3 regions of the Arthrobacter sp. MDT2-3 genome follow, and region 2 is predicted to be linked to each of the others. Evidence: riboswitches for the same ligand, from Rfam matches in the RefSeq annotation. Region 2 holds a riboswitch; each other region holds the start of a gene.
The links. Region 2 has a riboswitch for S-adenosylmethionine ahead of AC5RUQ_RS04740 (cobalamin-independent methionine synthase II family protein). Riboswitches for the same ligand answer to the same signal wherever they lie in the genome.

Region 1 (3,269 bases), on a different contig from region 2:
GGTGTCCACCGGCGCGCCCGGCCCGGCGAGTTGTTCCCACCAGCCGGGTTCTTCTGTGTCGCCGCGGGTTACGTGGGTGCTGCCGGTCAGAGCGTGTTCAATGAGGACGGCGTTGCTGCCGTCCTCATTGAGTGTGCCCCAGGTTTCGTAGGCCAGGGTGACGTCCGGCAGGTATCCGCCGGCTTCCAGCTTCAGTCCCCCGATGGAGGCATAGCGGACAATCCCGTGTTCGGGGACGGTAGTACGGGTGACGGTAACCGTCATGGCAAGACCTCTTCTACGCGCTTGCCCGCCGTCGAATGACCGGCAGGCCAGGTCTTCACCCGGGGCACCCCACCGCGGAAGGAGGGTTGCCGGCCAGCAAGCCGGGGCTGTCACTGGCACTCATGACCTGGTTCGAGTGTACGAAACAGGCCCTGCCTGCCGCCAAGAGTGTGACTGGTTGTGACTTCCCCGGCCCGCCGCCGCGCTGGTGCCCTGGGTACGGCTAGGCGCCAGTGGCCTCCTTGGCCGCCCGGAAGCCGGCCTCGAGGTCCGCCAGGATGTCATCGATGTGCTCGATCCCCACTGACAGCCGCACCAGGCCGGGATTCACGCCGGCAACCACCTGCTGCTCCGGCGAGAGCTGGCTGTGGGTGGTCGACGCCGGATGGATCACCAGGGAACGGACGTCACCGATGTTTGCCACATGGGAGTGCAGCTCCAAGGCGTCCACAAAGCGCTTGCCCGCCTCGGCGCCGCCAGCGAGGTTGAACGACACGATCGCGCCGGTACCCTTGGGTCCGTACTTGCGTCCGCGCTCGTACCAGGGGCTGGACGGCAGCCCGGCGTAGGCGACGGATTCGACGTCGTCACGCGTTTCCAGCCATTGGGCAACGTCCAAGGCATTGGCGACGTGACGTTCCACCCTCAGGCTCAGCGTCTCCAGTCCCTGGGCGATAAGGAAGGCGTTGAAGGGCGACACTGCCGAGCCAAGGTCGCGCAGCAGCTGCACCCGGGCTTTCAAAATGTATGACAGGTTGGCACCCAGGGCACCGTCAGCGCCGAGGTCGCGGGCATACACCAACCCGTTGTAGGTGGGGTCCGGGGTGTTGAAGCCGGGGAATTTCGCAGGGTCCTTGCCGAAGTCGAAATTTCCGGAGTCCACGATGACGCCGGCGATGGCGGAACCATGGCCGCCCAGGTATTTGGTGGCCGAGTGCACCACAACGTCAGCACCCCATTCCAGCGGCCGGATCAGGTACGGGGTGGAGAGGGTGTTGTCCACAATCAGGGGCACGCCGGCCTCGTGCGCAACTTGGGACACGCCTTCGATGTCCAGGACGTCCTGCCGCGGGTTGGAGACAACCTCGCCGAAGAACAGCTTGGTGTTGGGCTGCACTGCAGCGCGCCACTGGTCCAGGTTGTCCGGGTCCGCCACAAACGTGACGGAGATGCCAAACTTCTTCAGGGTGTGGGCGAAGAGGTTGTAGGTGCCGCCGTAAAGGCTCGGACTGGCCACGATGTGGTCCCCCGACTCGGCAATATTCAGCACCGCAAAAGTTTCAGCGGCCTGGCCGGAACTGAGCAGCAGGGCTCCCAGGCCGCCTTCGAGGCTGGCGATCCGCTGTTCCACTGCTTCCTGCGTGGGATTGCCGATCCTGGTATAGATGGGCGCCAGCTCGGCAAGCGCGAAACGGTTCGCGGCGCTTTCAGCGCTGGGGAAAACAAAGGACGTGGTTTGGTAAATGGGGAGGGCACGGGCACCCGTCGCAGCGTCCGGCTCCTGTCCTGCGTGGATCTGGCGGGTTTCGAAAGACCATCCGTTAGACATTCAAGGCTCCTTTGACATGGGCCCGGCATGCTCGAAGCACCGCGGGCCGCGCTTGCCATCCGGCCATTGCCGGACAGCCAGGTCCTCACCCGGGGCACCCCACCGCGGATGGAGGGTTGCCGGCCAGCGAGCCGGGGCTTGGCGCTGGCGCTCATAACCTGGGCCCAGTCTAGGAACTCCACGTGCCCGTCGCCACGAGTGTGACCGGTTGTGACTTCCCGCCCTGTTGCTGGACGACACTTTTTGACGGGGTGGAGCCAGGAGGCGCACATGTTGATTTCCCAAGGTTCCGCAGAAGATGCGCAGGATTGAGCGAAGGTTGACCCTTTGCCGCCAATCCCCCGTTAGATTTGAGCCGGGAACACGTCACCTCGCCTTTCTTCTTCCACCCAAAGGACCACATTCAGTTGCCCCAATTCTCTCGCCTGGCACGTCGCACCGTCCTGCTCTCCGCCGTCGCCCTCTGCTCAGGCGCGGTGGCAGCCGGTCCCTGGCTGGCGTCCGCAGCGCACGCCGCTCCTTCCGCTGCTGCGGGTGAAAGCGGCCGCTACCTTGTCCAATTCGCTCCGGGCAAGGACGTCGCGGCGGAGGTGACGGCCCTCCGCGCCCAGGGAATTGGCGTCAACAGAACTTTTACCAAGGCAGTGAAGGGCGCTGCTATCGAAGCCAGCCCGGGGCAGGCTGCCGCCCTGCTCCGCTCGGGCCGGGCCGCAACGGTGGAGCCGGACCACGCTGTCACAGTATCCGAGGTGCAGCGCAACGCGCCGTGGGGCCTCGACCGGATCGATCAACAGGCACTGCCGCTCTCCGGCTCCTACACACCTGCCGCCTCCGGACAGGGTGTCAACGTATACGTTGTGGACACCGGGATCCTCGCTTCTCATGCTGATTTCGGCGGCCGGGTCAGCGCTGGATGGACAGCAAAGGCTGACGGCCTGGGATCAAGCGACTGCAACGGCCACGGCACGCACGTGGCAGGAGTCATCGGCGGCGCCGTCCATGGCGTGGCCAAATCCGCCACCCTTATTCCGGTGCGGGCACTCGAATGTGATGGCTCCGGCGTCTACTCGGACATCATCGCAGGGCTCGACTGGGTTGCCGGTCAGCACCGACCTGGCACCCCGGCCGTAGTCAACCTGAGTATCGGCGGACCCACCAGCAGCGTGCTCGATGCAGCAGTCCAGGCCATCATCACCAACGGCCTTCCGGCCGTTGTTTCAGCCGGGAACAACGCCGTTGACGCTTGCACGGCTTCTCCAGCCCGTACGCCCTCCGCCGTCACAGTAGCGGCAAGCGATTCCTTCGACAGGCAGGCCTCCTTCTCAAATTTCGGCAAATGCGTGGACCTCTACGCGCCCGGTGTAGGCATCCGCTCCGCCTGGCACACTTCCACGACGGCCACGGCGTCACTCGGTGGAACGTCCATGGCTACTCCGCACGTGGCTGGTGCTGCCGC
Region 2 (3,269 bases):
GTTGACGGCTGCAACGTTCGGTTCGTAGCGGCGGTTCAGAAGCTGATCATGGAAAGATTCGGGTGCCAGGGCTGTCATGTAGTGCTGGGTCTCCTGCGGGGATTGGTGTTGCTGCCACCGCGAAAATGGGCGCACAATGGCGCAGCAAATCCGAAGTGGTTGAAATGGGGCGGACCGATTCCTGGTCGGCCTTTACCAGTTTAGCAAGCCCTGCGAAACGAAACGCCGGTCCCGCGCACCCAATCCAAGCGGGGCACGGAACCGGCGGTTTGCGTTTTCTGTTCCGGGCTACCAGAGCCGCTTGGTGGCCCGGCGCGCACCCTCGCCCAAGGCTTCCAGCTTGGCGAAGGCGATCTGCGGGTGGACCCTGCCGCCCAGGCCGCAGTCGGTGGAGGCGATGACGTTCTCCCGGCCCACAACGTCTGCGAACCGTACGATCCTGTCTGCCACCAGGTCCGGGTGCTCCACCACATTGGTGGCGTGCGAGACGATACCCGGGATGATGACCTTGCCCTCGGGGAGCTTGGTCTCCTCCCAAACGCGCCACTCGTGCTCGTGGCGGACGTTGGCAGCCTCGAAGGAGTAGCCGCCGGCGTTGATCTGCAGCATCGTGTCCACCAGGTCCGCAAGGGGAAGGTCGGTGGTGTGCGGGCCGTGCCAGGAGCCCCAGCAGAGGTGGAACCGAACCTGCTCCTCGGGAAGGCCGCGGAGGGCGTAGTTCAGGGCTTCCACGCGGATTTGGGTGAACTTCAGGTAGTCGGCCACACTCGGCTCGGGGCTGATCTGGTCCCAGTTCTCGGCGATGGAGGGATCGTCGATCTGGAGGATCAGGCCGGCGTCGATGATGGCCTTGTACTCTTCACGGAGCGCGTCGGCGCAGGCGTAGATGTATTCCTCCTCCGTGGCGTAGTACTCGTTGGTGATGCGTGAGGCGCTCCCGGGGGAGAGTGCGGCAACAAACCCTTCCTTCAGACCGGCGGCGGCCAGGCCTGCTTTCAGGTTTGCAATGTCGGAGGCGACGGCGTCCTGGCCCGTGTAGACGAGCGGTCCAGTGACCTTGGGGAAGGGCTTGGGGCCACCGGTGAAGATGCCGCTGGTGGGATCGTTGTAGGCCTCTGCAAAGTGGGTGCGGTCGCGGCGATGGATGAAGCCGGTGAGCTGTACGTTGCCCGGGGTGGATTCCTTCGGTTCAACCGCCCACTTGGCGTCGTTGTCCAGTTCCAGCCCGCCCATGCGTGCGAAGGAATAGGACCACCATGCGCCATAGTCCACAGCGGCGGACATCGCGTGCCCGTATTCGCCGTCGTTGGGGATGTCGATGCCGAGGCCCTGCTGGCGCTGGACCAGGTCCACCACGGAAGCGGTAAGGAGTTCGTTGAAGCCCCCGACATCGGAAGGTTTCTCTTCGCGGGCGGCGTTGGCGGCGATCAGCTCAGGGGTACGCGGCAACGATCCGGCGTGGGTGACGCGGATGTGGTCTGTGTTCAGGGACATGCTGGATTTCCTTTCCATCGGTCCTGGCAGTAGCACCTTCGCAGGCAGGACGTACCTGCACTCTGTGGGGTTGCTGCGGCGTCATCGATCCAGGTCTCTCGGCCGCTCCGGATGGGCACTCTCACTTAAATGCACCGGTACGCCCGGGAGCAAATCCGCTTTCGGATTGTGTCGGCGGGGACACGAGGGCCGGAGCTTTCAGAACGTAATAACTGGCTGCAGATTGGTGTCACCTCATTGACAGCCTTTGTCGAGGTTGGTTGTCTTTTGTCACAGCCCGCGATGGGGGACATGGCGGGCTGGACGCACCTAATGCACTCGAAAGAGGTACCGCACCGTGAGAAAAACCCTGGCAACCTTCAGGACCCTGGCAGTTTCCGGAGCCCTGGCACTGGCAGCAGTAGCCGCGCCGGCACCGGCGATGGCCGTGGGCGAAGGCCCCAACTATGACGGCAACGGCCAGATCACCACATCGAAGCTTGCCACCTACGAGCAGATGGTCTCCTTCCTCAAGGACCAGGACGCCCGCCAGGGCGCCATGGAGCTGGAGGTCATCGGCCAGACCGTGAAGGGCCGGGACATACACCTGGTCAAGTACATGTCGGACCCGGCCAAGCCCACCATCCTTTACCTGACGCAGCAGCACGGCAACGAGCAGCTAACCACCGAGGGCGCGCTGGAATTCGTCAAGCACCTGGGCACCGGCAAGTCCGCAGACATTCTCGGCGGCGCGAACATCCTGATCGTTCCCATGCTTAATGCGGACGGCGCCATGGGGGACGTGAACTTCCCCCTGGACGACTACCTGGCCAAGGGTGACCGCAACATGACGCGGTACAACGCCGAAGAAGTGGACCTCAACCGCGACCACGTAGCCAAGGTCCAGCCGGAAACGCAGGCGCTGCACAATAACGTGATGCGCAAGTACCGGATCGATTACATGATCGATCTGCACCACCAGGGCACCCGCAGCGAACGCGACGGCAAGCTGGTTTCCGGGTCCATCTTGTACCCCACCACGCCGAACGCCGATCCCGCAGTTGTTGAAAAGTCCAAGCAGTTGGGCGCCGTCGTCTTCGATAACGTTGACTCCACCGGTTGGGGCCACCTCGGCAAGTACGTCGGCGGCAGCGCCGAAACGATCAGCCGCAACGGCATTGCCGTGGAATACGGGATCGCTACGCTGCTGTTTGAGATGCGTGGCATGTCCGACCACTATCTGGACGGCTACGCCCTGGGGCTCCGTAGCAACGGATACCTGATCAAGCAAACGGTCACCACCCTCACCGCAACCGCCGCAGCAATCGCTGATGGATCAATTGCCGACGCCGACACCTCCTTCTGGGACAGCCTCGCCACCCAGACCTCCCGCCCCGGCGAGGAAGCTGACGACGAGTAGCGTCACCGCTGACAGCCCGCCGCGGTCCTTTGCCGCGCAGGATTCCTTTACCCTGCAAGAAGGACCGCGGCGGCCCAACGAGTGGACAAAGTCCCTCATCGGCTAAACTTGGGTGGTAAGAGCCCCGGAACTCTTGCGTCGCTGTGCCGCCCGCGGACCAGCGAAGGCCGGTCCATTCGGGGCATTCTCATGAACGGCGCTGCACCAGGCCGCCACGTTGTGGCATGGCACGGGCAGCCCGAACGAATGGGGGAGGATCCCATGCCAGCAATTGTGATCGTAGGAGCCCAGTGGGGCGACGAAGGAAAAGGCAAGGCGACCGACCTGCTGGGCGGCCGCGTTGACTACGTCGTCAAGCCCAACGGCGGCAACAACG
Region 3 (3,269 bases), on a different contig from region 2:
GTGCGGATACGTGCGCGCGTCGTTGGCGGGAACCCAGCGCCCCGCGTCGACGACGTAGTCCCACCCCAGGCCGTTTCGGCGCAGCGAGTCGATGCCGGCAAGGAGCCGTTCTGCATCCTCAAGGCGTGAGCCGACGCCGAAGCTGGCCCGGAGGGAACCGGAAGGAAGCCCGAGCCGCTTCAGCAGCGGGTGCGCGCAAAAGCGGCCGTCCCGCAGGCCTACGCCATGTTCCGCGGACAGGTAGGCGGCCACGAGACCGGCGTCGTAGCCTTCCACGGAGAAGTTGACCACGCCGATGGTGTCCGTATCCGGGTTGGTGTCCTTGAAGATCTGGTGCACGGTCACGCCGTCAATTTTCTGCAGGCCTTCCACCAGGAAGGAGCGGATGGCCGATTCGTGGGCGTGCCACTGTTCCTGGTCCAGGCCGGCGATCACCTGTGTGGCGCGGGCCAGCGTTGCTGCGCCAAGGACGTTGGGCGAGCCGCCCTCATGGCGGGCAGGGCCGGTGGCCCAGCTGACGCCGTCGAGCCTGGCTTCCTTGACGGCGCCGCCGCCTGCGAGGTGGGGCGTTCCGGCGTCCAGCCAGTCGGCGCGGCCCACCAGCACACCGGTACCGAACGGTGCGTAGAGCTTGTGGCCGGAGAAGGCGAGGTAGTCGACGCCGTCCGCGGCGATGTTCACGCGGCGGTGCGGCGCAAGCTGGGCCGCGTCAACCACAATCCGTGCGCCGTATTCGTGGGCGAGCGCGGCGAGGGCCCGAATGGGAAGAATTTCACCGGTGACGTTGGAGGCGCCGGTGACGGCGAGCAGGCTCACCCCGCCCTGCTCCAGTTCAGCGCGGACGGACTCGATGGTCCCGGCGATGGTGTCAGCGGCAACGATGCTCCGGTGGGGGACACCCTGCCACGGCAGCAGGTTCGCGTGGTGTTCGATGTCCAGGTACAGGACGTCGCCGTCCGGACGTCCGTTCGTCGCGGGCAGGCAACCGGCCAGCAGGTTGAGGGAATCGGTGGTGTTGCGGGTGAAAATCACCGAGTCGTCAGGGCGGCCGCCCACGAAGTCCCGAACAATGCTGCGTGCGTTCTCGTAAACGGACGTGCTGATCTGGGACGCGTAGCCGGCGCCACGGTGGACGCTCGCGTAGAAGGGCAGGATCTCGTTGAGGTAGGCCGAGACTACGGAGAGGGCGGGAGCCGAGGCACCATAGTCGAGGTTTGCATAGCGGACGTGCCCGCCGGAGATGAGGGGCGCCTGGATTTCCGCACCTGTGACGGCAGCAAGGGGGCGGCCGGCGACAGCGCGGCGGGCATCAAAGAGGGCAGCGGCTTCAGCCTGGATGGGCTGGGCGGCGGCGTTGGGGGAGACGGTGGCAGTTGTCACAGAGACCTCACTTCGAAAAGGACCCCCTGCTCCGGGAATCCGCGCTTGCCGCATCCGTTCCGGACCGGCCTGGTCGTCACCCGGGGCACCCCACCGCGGTTGGAGGGTTGCCGGCCAGCAAACCGGGGTTTCGCGCTGGCACTCGTGACCTGGTTAAGAGCGTAGGACATGGGGCAGGAAGGTTTGAAGCCGGCTCAAATGTTAAGCGCTTTGTTACGCCTGCCGAAAAGTGCTGCTTTGGCCGAAGAAACGACGGCGGGCGCCTCCTTTAGGAGCCGCCCGCCGCTGATTGTTCGGTGAAGGTGCCTAGAGGAGATCGTCCAGGTCAGGGTTCAACCTGCGGAGTACCTCGGAGTGCAGGATGGAGTTCGTGGCCAGCGCGTTGCCGCCAAACGGCCCGTCCTCCCCTTCCAGCGAGGTAAACCGGCCACCCGCTTCGACCACAATCGGCACGAGTGCCGCCATGTCGTAAAGGTTGAGTTCGGGTTCGCAAGCGATGTCCACCGCGCCCTCGGCCACCAGGCAGTAGGACCAGAAATCGCCGAAGGCCCGGGTCCGCCACACGTCCTCGGTGAGGCCCAGGAAGTTGTCCAGATTGCCACGTTCCTTCCACCCGCCCAGGCTGGAGTAGGACAACGAAGCGTCCGAAAGGTTGGCGACATTCGAGACGCGGAGCCGGGTGGCAGCAGCCAGCGACCGTCCCATGTAGGCGCCCATGCCCTTGGCCGCCCACCAGCGCTTGCCCAGGGCGGGAGCACTCACCACTCCAACAACGGGCTCGCCTTCATCCACCAGGGCGATCAGGGTGGCCCAGACGGGGACGCCGCGGACGAAGTTCTTGGTGCCGTCAATGGGGTCGATGATCCAGCGGCGGGACCCGTGGCCGGTGCTGCCGAACTCTTCACCGAGCACTGCATCACGCGGACGGGAGCGGGACAACTGGCCGCGGATGGCTTCTTCTGCCGCCTTGTCCGCGTCGGTGACCGGCGTCAGGTCAGGCTTGGTCTCCACCTGGAGGTCCTGGGCCTTGAAGCGGCTCATGGTCTGGTCATCCACGGAGTCTGCCAGGACGTGCGCCAGGCGCAGGTCATCGTTATAGCTTGAAGCGGGTTGGATCATGGTACCAAACTACCGTCTGCGCGCGGTTCTGCTGGGAGATCGGCACCGTCAGTTGACGCTGCCCAGTTCCTTCGCCTCCTGCGCCTCCAGCCGCGGGTCGGTGCCCAGGAGGCGCCGCAGGGATGCCAGCCGGGCTTCTCCGGTGGCGCCGGCATGCCCGCCGCCCACCCAGGCGTCCAGCCCGCAGTTCACTGCCGTGGCGGTGTGTTTGCAGCCGCGTTCGCAGTCCTCGATGCCGGGGGAGAGGTCCGGGAAGGAGCGCAGGATCCGGTCCGGGTCCACGTGCGCCAGGCCGAAGGAACGGATGCCCGGGGTGTCGATGATCCAGCTGCCGGCGGGTGCGTCCGCCAGCCTCAGGGCCAGCGCCGACGAGGACGTGTGGCGGCCCCGACCCGTCACCGCATTAACCCCGCCGGTGGCACGCTCCGCACCGGTCAGCGCGTTCACCATGGTCGACTTGCCAACGCCCGAATGCCCCAGCATGACTGTCACTTTTCCATCCAGATAGCCGCGGAGTTCCGCGACAGCCCCACTGTCCAGGCGTGCGGACAGTCCGTCGTCCGAGCGGGCATCGATCCCAGATGCGGTGGAATCGGCCGTCCGGCTAATGATCACGGGGAAGTCGAGGTGGGTGTAATTGGACAACAGCTCCGCTGGATCCTTGACATCCGCCTTGGTGACCAACAGGATCGGCTCAATCCCGGCGTCGTACGCCGCCACCAGGGCGCGGTCGATGAAGCCGGTGCGGGGCTCGGGGTTGGCGGCCGCCA

Region 1: linked by a shared signal. The riboswitch ahead of AC5RUQ_RS10860 (bifunctional o-acetylhomoserine/o-acetylserine sulfhydrylase) and the one ahead of AC5RUQ_RS04740 (cobalamin-independent methionine synthase II family protein) in region 2 are both predicted to bind S-adenosylmethionine.
Region 3: linked by a shared signal. The riboswitch ahead of AC5RUQ_RS06640 (aminotransferase class V-fold PLP-dependent enzyme) and the one ahead of AC5RUQ_RS04740 (cobalamin-independent methionine synthase II family protein) in region 2 are both predicted to bind S-adenosylmethionine.

The regions. Positions count from the first base shown of each region.
Region 1 is NZ_JBNHFS010000003.1:165,642-168,910, forward strand. Features, by position in the region: gene metX (homoserine O-acetyltransferase MetX) at 1-264, opposite strand, end outside; SAM riboswitch class IV at 277-392, opposite strand; gene AC5RUQ_RS10860 (bifunctional o-acetylhomoserine/o-acetylserine sulfhydrylase) at 488-1,813, opposite strand; SAM riboswitch class IV at 1,857-1,972, opposite strand; gene AC5RUQ_RS10865 (S8 family serine peptidase) at 2,221-3,269, shown strand, end outside.
Region 2 is NZ_JBNHFS010000001.1:1,011,013-1,014,281, forward strand. Features, by position in the region: gene AC5RUQ_RS04735 (uracil-DNA glycosylase family protein) at 1-78, opposite strand, end outside; gene AC5RUQ_RS04740 (cobalamin-independent methionine synthase II family protein) at 289-1,494, opposite strand; SAM riboswitch class I at 1,506-1,612, opposite strand; gene AC5RUQ_RS04745 (M14 family zinc carboxypeptidase) at 1,832-2,893, shown strand; gene AC5RUQ_RS04750 (adenylosuccinate synthase) at 3,155-3,269, shown strand, end outside.
Region 3 is NZ_JBNHFS010000002.1:215,449-218,717, reverse strand. Features, by position in the region: gene AC5RUQ_RS06640 (aminotransferase class V-fold PLP-dependent enzyme) at 1-1,380, opposite strand, end outside; SAM riboswitch class IV at 1,417-1,530, opposite strand; gene hisN (histidinol-phosphatase) at 1,687-2,499, opposite strand; gene rsgA (ribosome small subunit-dependent GTPase A) at 2,548-3,269, opposite strand, start outside.